DNA from 2 places in the Paenibacillus sp. J23TS9 genome. Region 1 is predicted to be linked to the other one. Evidence: riboswitches for the same ligand, from Rfam matches in the RefSeq annotation. Region 1 holds a riboswitch; the other holds the start of a gene.
What was found. Region 1 has a riboswitch for cobalamin ahead of KJS65_RS16695 (ribonucleoside-diphosphate reductase subunit alpha). Riboswitches for the same ligand answer to the same signal wherever they lie in the genome.
Positions count from the first base shown of each region.

Region 2: linked by a shared signal. The riboswitch ahead of KJS65_RS22555 (ABC transporter substrate-binding protein) and the one ahead of KJS65_RS16695 (ribonucleoside-diphosphate reductase subunit alpha) in region 1 are both predicted to bind cobalamin.

Region 1 is NZ_BOSG01000002.1:234,702-240,401, forward strand. Features, by position in the region: gene KJS65_RS16670 (DUF3231 family protein) at 110-622, shown strand; gene KJS65_RS16675 (sialidase family protein) at 776-1,993, opposite strand; gene KJS65_RS16680 (hypothetical protein) at 2,038-2,403, opposite strand; tRNA gene KJS65_RS16685 (tRNA-Thr) at 2,590-2,661, opposite strand; gene KJS65_RS16690 (MTH1187 family thiamine-binding protein) at 2,766-3,068, opposite strand; cobalamin riboswitch at 3,367-3,589, shown strand; gene KJS65_RS16695 (ribonucleoside-diphosphate reductase subunit alpha) at 3,836-5,700, shown strand, end outside.
Region 2 is NZ_BOSG01000004.1:204,037-209,736, reverse strand. Features, by position in the region: gene cbiB (adenosylcobinamide-phosphate synthase CbiB) at 1-458, shown strand, start outside; gene KJS65_RS22560 (histidine phosphatase family protein) at 449-1,075, shown strand; cobalamin riboswitch at 1,213-1,426, shown strand; gene KJS65_RS22555 (ABC transporter substrate-binding protein) at 1,729-2,736, shown strand; gene KJS65_RS22550 (FecCD family ABC transporter permease) at 2,736-3,782, shown strand; gene KJS65_RS22545 (ABC transporter ATP-binding protein) at 3,779-4,561, shown strand; gene cobT (nicotinate-nucleotide--dimethylbenzimidazole phosphoribosyltransferase) at 4,610-5,680, shown strand; gene cobU (bifunctional adenosylcobinamide kinase/adenosylcobinamide-phosphate guanylyltransferase) at 5,677-5,700, shown strand, end outside.

The DNA of each region.
Region 1 (5,700 bases):
CTTTATCCGGTTTCATGTATCCTTTTTCCCTTGGACGATTACATGAAAAGGCTGTTTCCTGTACATAATGATTCCTGTATTAATAATTCAAAAGGAGCGAACACAATAAATGGGTATTCTAAGCGGCAATCCGAAAGACGAGCCAATGCATTACGGAGAAATTTACAGCGTATGGGTGGCATCATTGGCAGCAAAAGGGATGATCTCCTGTTATCAAGCTTACTTAAACCATGCCGGCGACAAAGATTTAAAGAAGATTATTGATGATTTGTTAGATCAAGCGAAGCTTGAAATGAAAGAATGCGATACTTTGCTTATGGATAACGGTATTACACCCGCTCCTGCTCTGCCGGAAAGACCTCCCGTCAAGCTAGAGGATATTCCAGCCGGTGCAAGGTTCACGGATCCGGAAATCGCCGCAAAAATCGCAGCTGACACTTCGCTTGGTCTTGTCGCATGCAGCCAGGTTATGGGGCAATCGATCAGGGAAGACATCGGTGCTCTATTTGCTAAATATCATGTTACGAAAACAGCATTAGGTCTCCGCATCCTACACATGAACAAAGAAAAAGGCTGGCTCATCCCGCCACCCCTCCAAGTAAAAAGACCTGAAGAAAAATAGCCAAGCTCCAAGTAGAATTCCCACTTTTGAGTGGGGATTTTTTTTTGACGGCTTAATAAAGATTAATCTGCCGCCTCTCGGGAACTTAGTAAGCCTTTATTGCATCAAAGGTGGCCCCATCCCCACAATTTTCATCATTGATCTTGAAGAAGCTTATTGATTATCGCCAAACCAGATATTTAAAATTCCTGTCCGTGTGTCTGCCCAAACGGTTACAAGACGGCCTGTTTGAGGGACAATCGCATTTCCAATATAGTCGCCAATGAGAGGAAGGCCCGTAACGCTAAACGAAGTGGTCGTAATGCGGGTGTTTGTAAACGTCATGCCTCCATCCCTGGATGTGGCTAGGTAGACATCGATATCGGGCGGATTTAGTCGATTAGTGTAATAGGATACAAACACCGCACCATCCGTCGGGGAAACGGTGATGGCCGGGAAAAAGCTCTGAGATCCCACCGGACTGCCGGTAATGGGCATCGGTGCACCCCAATCTACGCCAAAGTTTTTGGAAATTGCGATGTAAATATCGGAATAACCTTGCCGAAAATCCTGCCACACGGCATAAACGTTTCCTCGCGACGTTGGTGCGTTTGAGATGTCCGCTGACATGGAGGGATACGTCAGGCACCTGAATTGGTACCCAGGTAGTGGCGAAGGTGGAACAACGACCGGGGCGATCATGATTTCAGTGGCGAATGTTGCTCCACCGTCATGGGATGTACGAGTATTAAATTCGGTTCCGCCGGGAGGTTGGGTTATCCAACCCACGATAAGTATTCCATTTAATGTGATTGCAATTCCAGGAAATTCTTCAAATTCAGTAATTGAAGACAGCAGACTGGGGCTCATATAAGAGCTGCCACCGTCTATGGAGCGATTAAAGAATATCGTATTACCCGGTATAAATTGCGTATTGTAATCATGGGTATAACCCGTGTAGATGTTTCCAAAAAAAGGGCTGGATCCGGCCTTGTCAGCGATAACAACCACCTGATCGTCATTGACAAATTGTCCGAATCCTTGGTTTACAATAACTGGGGGTCCGAATGAAGAGGCGTTGTCGTTAGAGACATAGGAGACAATCGAACCGCTGAGACCATCCGAATCAAAAGCGTGCGCTGCCACTACAAACGAATTTGGAAAAAAATAATCAATATGAGGCGCCTCTATGCCAGCAAAACCGGCAGGTAACGGTAGTAACGTTGTGCTCCATGTTGCCCCTGCATCGATCGACTTGTATAAGCCAATATTCGGCGGTCCTGCACTGAGATCTACAGCTACCGCCACCATGACCGAGGGGTTCAGCCAATTTACCGCGATGGTTGGCTCAAACTGTGAACTCGTGCTTGGCGAGATTTGTATGTTTACCATGATTACTCCCTTCTTATTATTAAGGAAACCGCGGTTTCCTTAACTTATGGGTTGAGCTGGGCGATTTGAGTGAGTTCTTGCTGCAGCACTTTTTGATGATGAATGACGTTTCCGGATGAATCCGTTCCGAATACATTGATGACTGTATCTGTTGGAACCGTGCCGGTTACAAGGAATTGAACTTCGTAAGAAGTATTGCCTGCAATGTTGAAACCAAGAATTTGAGCCGTGTTCGCATTAATCGTCAGAGAATTGGAATAGACCAGTGACTTACTCACCAAGCTGTTCCATACATAGATGTGATAAACGACGTTGGATGAAAAACTTAAGTTATCATTGCTAATGTTAATAACAAGGTTCGTTGCAGGGCTGGTTCCTGTATTCGTAATGATGCCAGTTGTTAATGCCATGAAATCACGACCTCTCCATTCATTTTTATTACCATATGAGCTCCCTTTCTTTGTTGTGTGGACCATTTAAATGGTAGATTGAATAAAATCAAAAACACCCTCTTCGAATATATGCAGGTGAGAATGCAAATATAAAAAAAAAGCGCGGCCTCCGATTTACTCGGAAAACCGCGCTTTTTGTTTGGATGCTGGTGAAGGGAATTGAACCCCCGGCCTACGCATTACGAGTGCGTTGCTCTACCCCTGAGCTACACCAGCTTATGCAAACCGTCTCATCTAAATGGATCAAACGAAACAAAAACTATTATACAACTTTCACTTCAAAACGCAATACAACTAGGATAAATGGAACTTATTACAGTTTATTGCAGCTTCGCTCGCACGGACTGCAGCTTTTGCGAACTGGATGAAGCTTTGTCGCGTCTGTCGTCCATTTTCACAGAAGTGGACACCCGCTGTGCTCCTGACAGGAAGGGTGCTTCATGCAGTGCCGCAATCGCCTTCCAGACATCTTCCAGCTGTCCCTCAATGATCGTGCTCATGGAAGTCAGCTCATAGCTGATTCCCGGCTGGTTTGCCAGTACCTTCTGCATATCAGCCACATATGCGCTCAAGCTGGTGGTTGCTGTTCCGATTGGAATGACCGTTACCTCTGCAATCGCCATGTTTTTTGCCTCCCTATCCCCATATTTAGATGGTCCGAATGCTGTCCATTGATTCTTTCCTTATTGTATCCAACTCCGGAAAAGATAGCAAAGAACCCAGATTCCCCAAAATTTTTTTTTAATCGCGCCACATCTGCTTTTTTGCCCCAAAGTGGTCATTTTCGGACATTTTTCGAGCACAACCTTTCATCCTCTTAGTAGCAAATTGACCACTTCTCTGCTATAATTCATCTTGCTTGTCTTTTTGATTTTTGTGTTTACAAACACAACATATTGGGTTAAATTAGTATAACAATAACCAAATATAGTGAAAACAGGTGAATCGCGCTCTACCAAGCCCACGATTCCTAATAGGGAAGCACGGTGTAATTCCGTCACGGTCCCGCCACTGTAACCGGATAGCCGAAACGGTTTGTTCTTCGGCAAAAATCGGCAGATGCCACTATGAGCCAGGATGCTTACGGGAAGGTGCCGACGGAAGTTCCGGGAGTCAGGAGACCTGCCTGTTTCGTTCGCACAAACACCTACGAGGAATAGGAAACGTGTTGCCATGAAAATATCTACATATGGTGTGTAGATATATTCTTCTGCGCCCATTTTTGGTGCCTATAAGAATAACATGCAGCATTTTCGGCCTCGCAAGGATCAGGTCGCCGGGAATGCTTTTTGTATGGCCCAGCTTCCTTCCTCAAAGTAAGACTTTTGCTCTTCGATGTATTATTTTTCTTATTATACCAATATTATCTATTTTGAAAGGGGAACTGTACATGCCTCAGCTCGTGACCAAACCGAACAATCGTCAGCTGGCTTTCGATGAAATCCGCCTTTCCGTTTACGCGGACCGCGTTCTGGAAGGATTGGAGATGCTGGATAAGGAGCGCCTGATTCGCGGTGTAACCAGCAAACTGCGCCGGGAGGAAGTTACCGGTGATGAAATCAGCAATGCGTTTACAATGTCGGCGCTTGAGCTTGTAACGAAAGAGGAGCCGAACTGGAAGTTCGCCGCAGCCCGCTCCCTTTTGACTTCTTTATATAAAAAAGCAGCGTACAACCGCCGCTATAAAGCCTATCCAACAGAGCCTTACGGTGCCCTGTATCCTCTCATTACCGATCTTGTGCACAAAGGCATCTATCGTGAAGAGCTTCTGGAATGCTACACCAAAGAACAGATTGAAGAGCTTGGAAAAAGCATCGATCATAGCCGTGATTTGCTGTTTGACTACATAGGTCTTCTCACCCTGTCCGACCGCTATCTCGCCCGTGATTTTGAAGGCCGTGTCATGGAGCTGCCGCAGGAGCGTTATATGGTTATCGCCATGTACCTGATGCACACCGAGCCAGCCGAGAAACGTATGGAGCTTGTAAAAGAAGCCTACTGGGCTATGAGCAATATTTATATGACTGCAGCAACACCAACCATGTCCAATGCCGGCAAAAAGGTCGCTGGACAGCTTTCCAGCTGCTTTATCGATACGGTGGACGACTCGCTTGAAGGTATTTTCGATTCCAACACAGACGTGGCGCGTCTTAGCAAAATGGGCGGCGGCATCGGCGTGTACCTTGGTAAAGTTCGTGCACGCGGATCAGACATCCGTGGCCATAAAAATACCAGCTCCGGCGTTATTCCTTGGATCCGCCAGCTGAATAATACAGCAGTCAGCGTTGACCAGCTCGGCACGCGTAAAGGTGCGGTTGCCGTTTATCTGGATGTTTTCCATAAAGATATCCTGGCCTTCCTGGATCTTAAGCTCAACAACGGTGACGAGCGCATGAGAGCACATGACGTATTCCACGGCATCTGTATTCCTGACTTGTTCATGCAAGCTGTTGAGGAACGCACCGAGTGGAATCTGTTCTGCCCGCATGAAGTTAAGAAAGTGATGGGCTGGAAAGATGAGAAAGGTAATCCGCTTGGCCTGGAGGATTTCTACGATGAGACGGTCGGACAAGGCGCATTCCGCGAAAAATATGCTGAGGCCGTTGACCATCCGCTTCTCTCCCGTATCACAGTGCCTGCGATCGACATCATGAAACGCGTCATGAAGTCTCAGCTCGAAACCGGTACGCCGTACATGTTCTACCGTGACACGGTTAACCGCTCCAACCCGAACAGAGCACATGGTATGGTGTATTCCTCCAACCTGTGTACGGAAATCATGCAGAACCAATCGGCAACCGTGGTGGAAAAGGAAGAGCTCGTGACGAAGGACGGACAGACCCGCATCGTCATCTCCAAAATCCCTGGCGATTTCGTGGTGTGCAACCTGAACTCCATCCATCTGGCCCGCGCTGTTCCGGCAGACGTTCTTGAGCGTCTCATTCCGATCCAAGTGCGCATGCTGGACAATGTCATCGATATTAACAACATTGAAGTGCTGCAAGCACAGTACACCAACAGCCAATACCGCGCTGTAGGTCTGGGCACGTTCGGCCTGCATCATCTGCTGGCACTTGAAGGCATCCGTTGGGAATCCGATGCAGCCGTTGAATATAACGATAATTTGTACGAGAAAATCAACTACCTGCTCATCCGTTCCAGTATGGAGCTGGCTAAAGAAAAAGGCCGCTATGCGAAGTTCGCAGGCTCTGATTGGGAAAGTGGCGCTTACTTCACAAGCCGCGGTTATGTTGA
Region 2 (5,700 bases), on a different contig from region 1:
TGGCCATGGCATACCGTGCAGTGAACACATTGGACTCGATGGTAGGCTACAAGAATGAAAAATATATTCATCTCGGCTGGGCATCGGCAAGGCTCGACGATATTGCCAACTGGATTCCGGCAAGGCTGACGGCGCTTCTGCTAACGTTATCTGCGCTGATTCTCAGAATGGATTACAAACGCGCCTTCCGCATGGTACGCCGCGATGCAAGAAGGCATCCGAGCCCGAACAGCGGCTTTCCCGAATCGGCTGTTGCGGGTGCGCTGGGTATCCGGCTCGGGGGAACGAATGTGTACCATGGCGTTTCTTCGTTCCGGGCGTATATGGGCGATGCGACCAGACCCATGGAAGCCAGGGATATCCGGCTCACGAACCGGCTTCTGTTAACGGTTTCGGTATTGTTCGTCGTCCTTGAACTGCTGGTGGTTTGGGGAGCAGGGGGTACTTTATGGACATAAAGCGGATGGAGCTCGTACTCATGAGACATGGCTCCACCCTATGGAATGAACAGAAAAGATATTTGGGACACACGGATCTCAGCCTCAGCCTTCAAGGCCGTGAGGAGCTGATTTCTGCCAGCGGCAAATTAAAAGGAATTTCCTTCTGCAGCGTCTATTGCAGTGATCTTGCACGCTGCCGCGAAAGCTTACATGCAGTACGCCCGGATCTTTCTGCAGGCGCCATATACGATAGTGCCTTGCGTGAAATGGATTTTGGAGATTGGGAAGGACATACCTATGATCAGCTCAAGGATGTGGCCTTGTACCGGCAATGGCTGGATGATCCGCAGCATATTACGCCTCCGGAGGGTGAGGCTTGGGTATCGTTTGAACGAAGAATTGCAGCGTTTCTGGAATTTATGCTGAACTCAGCAGAACGGGAAAAGAAGCACAAATCCGCTTCACCAGCCTCCGTGCTTCTGGTGGCTCATGGCGGCGTAATCCGGCAAATCGTATCCCTCCTCATGCCCGGCAAGGGCTTTTGGGATATCCGAGTAGAGCCGGGCAATCTCCTCATTTTAACGATGAAACATAGAGGAGAGAGCTGGGCGGGCGTGGATCTTCGGATGATCTGACGTGGGCATGAAGGTTCCTCGTGAGGGGCAGCCACACATTAGTTCAAACATGCTGTTGTTATGAAATATGTCGTTGTAAGGATGTAGCATTTCACCTATAATCAGAAACTAGAGATGCATTGCCTGGACAATAAATGAATAATGATAACTGATGAGGTCCTGGAAAACGGCTGCTGCCGCTTATTTCTTTCCGGGTGAAAAGGGAAGCCGGTGCAAATCCGGCACGGTCCCGCCACTGTAAAACAGGTATATCCCCATACGCCACTGTTCCGCCTGTAGGAGGAATGGGAAGGCCGGGATGATATTGCCAAGCCTGTAAGTCAGGAGACCTGCCTCATGAGAATAATGACGGTCCTTCGAGGAAAGGATTACGATCTAGCACTTTTGTACACTGCCGAATTCACGTGCAGATTGGTGGCGCCGGCCTGACCGCGGCTGCTGCCTCAAAAGTCCGAGCAGACGTAATCCCTGGTTCTTGATACAAGAATCAGGGTTTTTTGTTGGGAAAGCCTATGCGCTCCTTCGGTATTTTTAACGCCGAAGGCTTGTTTTTCCTGTGATGTATTCCGTCAAGCAGTATTCATGGTAATCCATACCGCCAGGCCTCTTTTGTGTCAACAAATACCGAACCAAAAAGAGGAGAGAACCAGTACATGAACTTGAAATCGTCAGTAAAAAGATGGTCAACCGGCATTGCAGCGCTGCTGCTCGCATTATCGCTTGCGGCTTGCGGCAATGAATCCAAGGATAGCCAAGCGGCACAGCAGCCGGAAACTGCCAAACAGGAAACGACCCAGCCGGCCCAGACAGATAGTCTGAAAACCACATACCCATTAACCTTGCAGGATGCAACAGGACAATCCTTTACATTCAAGGAAGCTCCGAAGCATATCGTTTCGGTATCCCCGGCTGAAACCGAGGCACTATTCGCGATTGGACTGAATGATGAAATCGTGGGCGTGTCCGATTACGATGATTATCCAGAAACGGCAAAGTCCAAGCCTAAGATGGGCGGCATTATGAAGCCGAATGAGGAGGCAATCATTGCAGCCGAACCGGATGTGGTATTTACAGGTATCTCGATGAGTGAGGATGCGGTGAAGAAGCTTCGTGATCTCAGCATCCCGATTTTCAAAACCGATCCGAAGACCGTGGACGATGTCATTAAGAATATGGAGACATACGGACAAATTACAGATCATCAGGCTGAGGCTAAAAAAGTCATCGATCAGATGAAAGAGGAAGAGAGCAAGGTTGTAGAGGCTGTCAAATCTTTGACTGATGATCAGAAGAAAAAAGTATACATCGAGTTCTCTCCGGGCTGGACCGTAGGTAAAGGCGAGTTTATGGACGAACTGATTAATCTTGCCGGCGGAATCAATGTGGCCGCAGATACACAGGGCTGGAATGAAATCAGCGAAGAGAAGATTATTAAGGATAATCCTGATGTGATTTTGTTTGCTAAAAGCGTCATTGATGACAAAACCAAAAAGGGTCTGGGAGACATCATTAAGGGCCGCAGCGGCTGGGACCAGATTACAGCTGTGAAGAACGGGGCCGTTATCGGACTGGATGACAACTTGCTGAGCCGCCCGGGTCCGCGCGTAACGCAAGGCCTTCAGGAAGTAGCGAAAGCCATTTATCCGGAGCTGTTTAAATAATGAGCAAAAAACTGGCAGGTTACGGAGGGATTGGCATCGTACTGCTGCTGCTGACCCTGCTGATCTGTCTGGGGATCGGCTCGGTCGCACTGCCGATCAAGGATATTGCTCTCATTGTGCTTCACCGATTGCCTTGGATCGGAGATGCGATTCATCCGACATGGAATCCGTCCTTTGAGCAAATCATCATCAAGGTGCGGCTGCCCCGCGTGCTGCTAGGCATGCTGGTCGGTGCAGCCCTTGCGGTAGCGGGATCCGGTTTTCAAGGGGTCCTGCGGAATCCGCTCGCCGATCCGTTTACGCTTGGAGTATCCTCCGGCTCGGCGGTTGGCGCGTCGATTCTCATCTTTTTTGGTATGCAGTACTCGTTGATCGGGGCATGGACGCTGCCTGCGGTGGCCTTTGTCACCGGTTCAGTGACATTATGGAGCGTTATGGCTCTAGCCCGTGAGGGAGGCAAAATTCCAACGAACAGCCTGATTCTTTCAGGTGTTGTGATGCAGTCCTTCCTTGGGGCGATCGTTTCTTTTCTGACGGCGATGTCCAAGCAGACGGTCAATGAAATCTTATATTGGACAATGGGCAGCTTAAGCCTGCGTGGATGGTCGTATACGGCCATCCTTTTGCCGTATTTTCTGGTAGGATTCCTGCTCATCTGGAGCCGGGCACGTTCTCTGAATCTGCTGTCTCTCGGTGAGCATCAGGCGGCACATCTGGGTGTGAATGTAGAGGGACTTAAGATTGTTGTACTTCTGGTCAGCACGCTGCTGACGGCTGCCGCCGTGTCTATGGCCGGGGTGATCGGCTTTGTAGGATTGGTTATCCCGCATGCGATCCGGCTGATAACGGGTCCCGACTACCGGTATATTGTTCCGCTTTCGGCTATCGGCGGTGGTATATTTATGGTGTGGGCAGACACGCTTGCGCGTTCCGTACTTGCACCAACAGAGATTCCACTAGGCGTAGTGACTGCATTCGTAGGCGCACCGTTCTTTGGCTATCTGCTGTACCGCAGCAAGAAGCAGCGAAGGGGGAGAAGCACTTGATCGAGGTAAAGGGCGCAGGCAAACAGTTTGGGGGCATCTCCGCGCTGAATCGCCTGGATTGGACCATTGGTGAAGGCGAGTGGTGGGGCATCATAGGTCCGAACGGGAGCGGTAAATCAACGCTAATGCATCTGCTTTCGGGAGTTGAGCGGGTAAGTTCGGGGATGATTAACATCCGCGGCAGGAATGTCGCAGACTTTAGCCGCAAGCAGCTCTCGCGGATGATGGCCGTGCTTCAGCAGGAAGGAATCGCACCCGTTCATTATCCCGTGAGAGAAGTGCTTGAGATGGGGCGTTATCCGTATCTGGACTGGCTTGGACGCGACTCCAAGGAAGATGTGGATTCACTCCTCGAAGGCATTATGGATAAGCTGGAGCTGCATGAGCTTGCGGAACGCCCGCTTGATGAGTTGAGCGGCGGACAACGGCAGCGTGTGGCTTTGGGACAGGTAATGGCCCAGGAACCGCAAATTCTGCTGCTTGATGAACCGACAACCTTTCTCGATATCCGATATCAACAGCAGTTCATGGAGCTGGTGGCCAACTGGCGGAGAGAAACGGGAATAACCGTTATTGCCGTACTGCATGATCTCAATTTGGCTGCGTTATATTGCGACAAGCTGCTTGTTCTGCGTGACGGAAGAGAGGTTGGCATGGGTACACCTGAGGAAATGCTGACGGCGGATCGCATCCGATCCGTCTATGAGGTGGAGCCTGTCGTCGTTGCCCATCCCGCAAGCGGTGTGCCGCAGGTGCTTTTATCCAGACAGACTCCGTAGATATTCCGTAGATATATAATGAAATGATTGAACTTGGGAGGAAAACATATGAACTCATTTTTAGAACAATATGTTAAAGGGATCACGGGTCTCGACATTGAGGCTTCCCGCGCGGAAGCAGCACATATCAGTAATTTGACGGTTCCTCCCGGTGCCCTTGGGAAGCTGGAATCACTCGCTGTGCAGATGGCAGGAATAACGGGAGAAATCAAGCCTTCCTTTGAGAAAAGGGAAGTTATCGTCATGGCTGCAGACCACGGTGTATGTGAAGAAGGGATCAGTGCATTTCCACAGGAAGTCACAACGCAAATGATCTTTAACTTCCTGTCCGGCGGTGCGGCGGTCAATGTGCTGGCAAGACAAGCCGGAGCTGAAGTGGTGTGTGTGGATATCGGCGTAAATAATGATATTTCGCATCCGAATCTGGTCTCCCGCAAGGTTCGTTTCGGAACAGCCAATATGGCCAAAGGACCAGCAATGACGCGTGAGGAAGCAGAAAGCTCCATTGAGACCGGCATCCGGGTTGTGGAGGAAGCGGTACAGCGCGGCGTTCGTATTTTTGTAACCGGGGAAATGGGCATTGGCAATACGACGGCCAGCGCGGCGGTGATGTGCGCCCTGACTAATACGAAGCCCAGCGAAGCAGCCGGACGCGGTACAGGACTCGATGATGAGCGCCTGAAGCATAAAATTACCGTGATTGAAAAATCGCTAAATCTCAATGCGCCGGATGCGGCAGATCCTATCGACGTACTGTCCAAGGTTGGAGGACTCGAAATCGGCGGCCTGACAGGAGTTATCCTGGGTGCCGCAGCAAACCGATGCCCCGTCGTTATTGACGGGTTTATTTCTAGTGCAGCAGCACTTCTGGCACGGGCTATGTCTCCGGAAGCTGCCGCGTTTATGGTGGCATCCCATGCTTCTCATGAGCAGGGACATCGTTTGCTGCTGCAGGCGCTGGATCTGCGCCCGGGACTGGATCTGGATATGCGCATTGGTGAGGGAACCGGCGGGGTGCTCGGACTGACGCTGATTGATGCGGCTTGCCGAATCGTCAGCGAAATGGCTACCTTCGAGAGCGCAGGGATTTCCGGAAGCGAAGCACCGGAGCAGCTATGAGTATTCTGGTGACAGGCGGA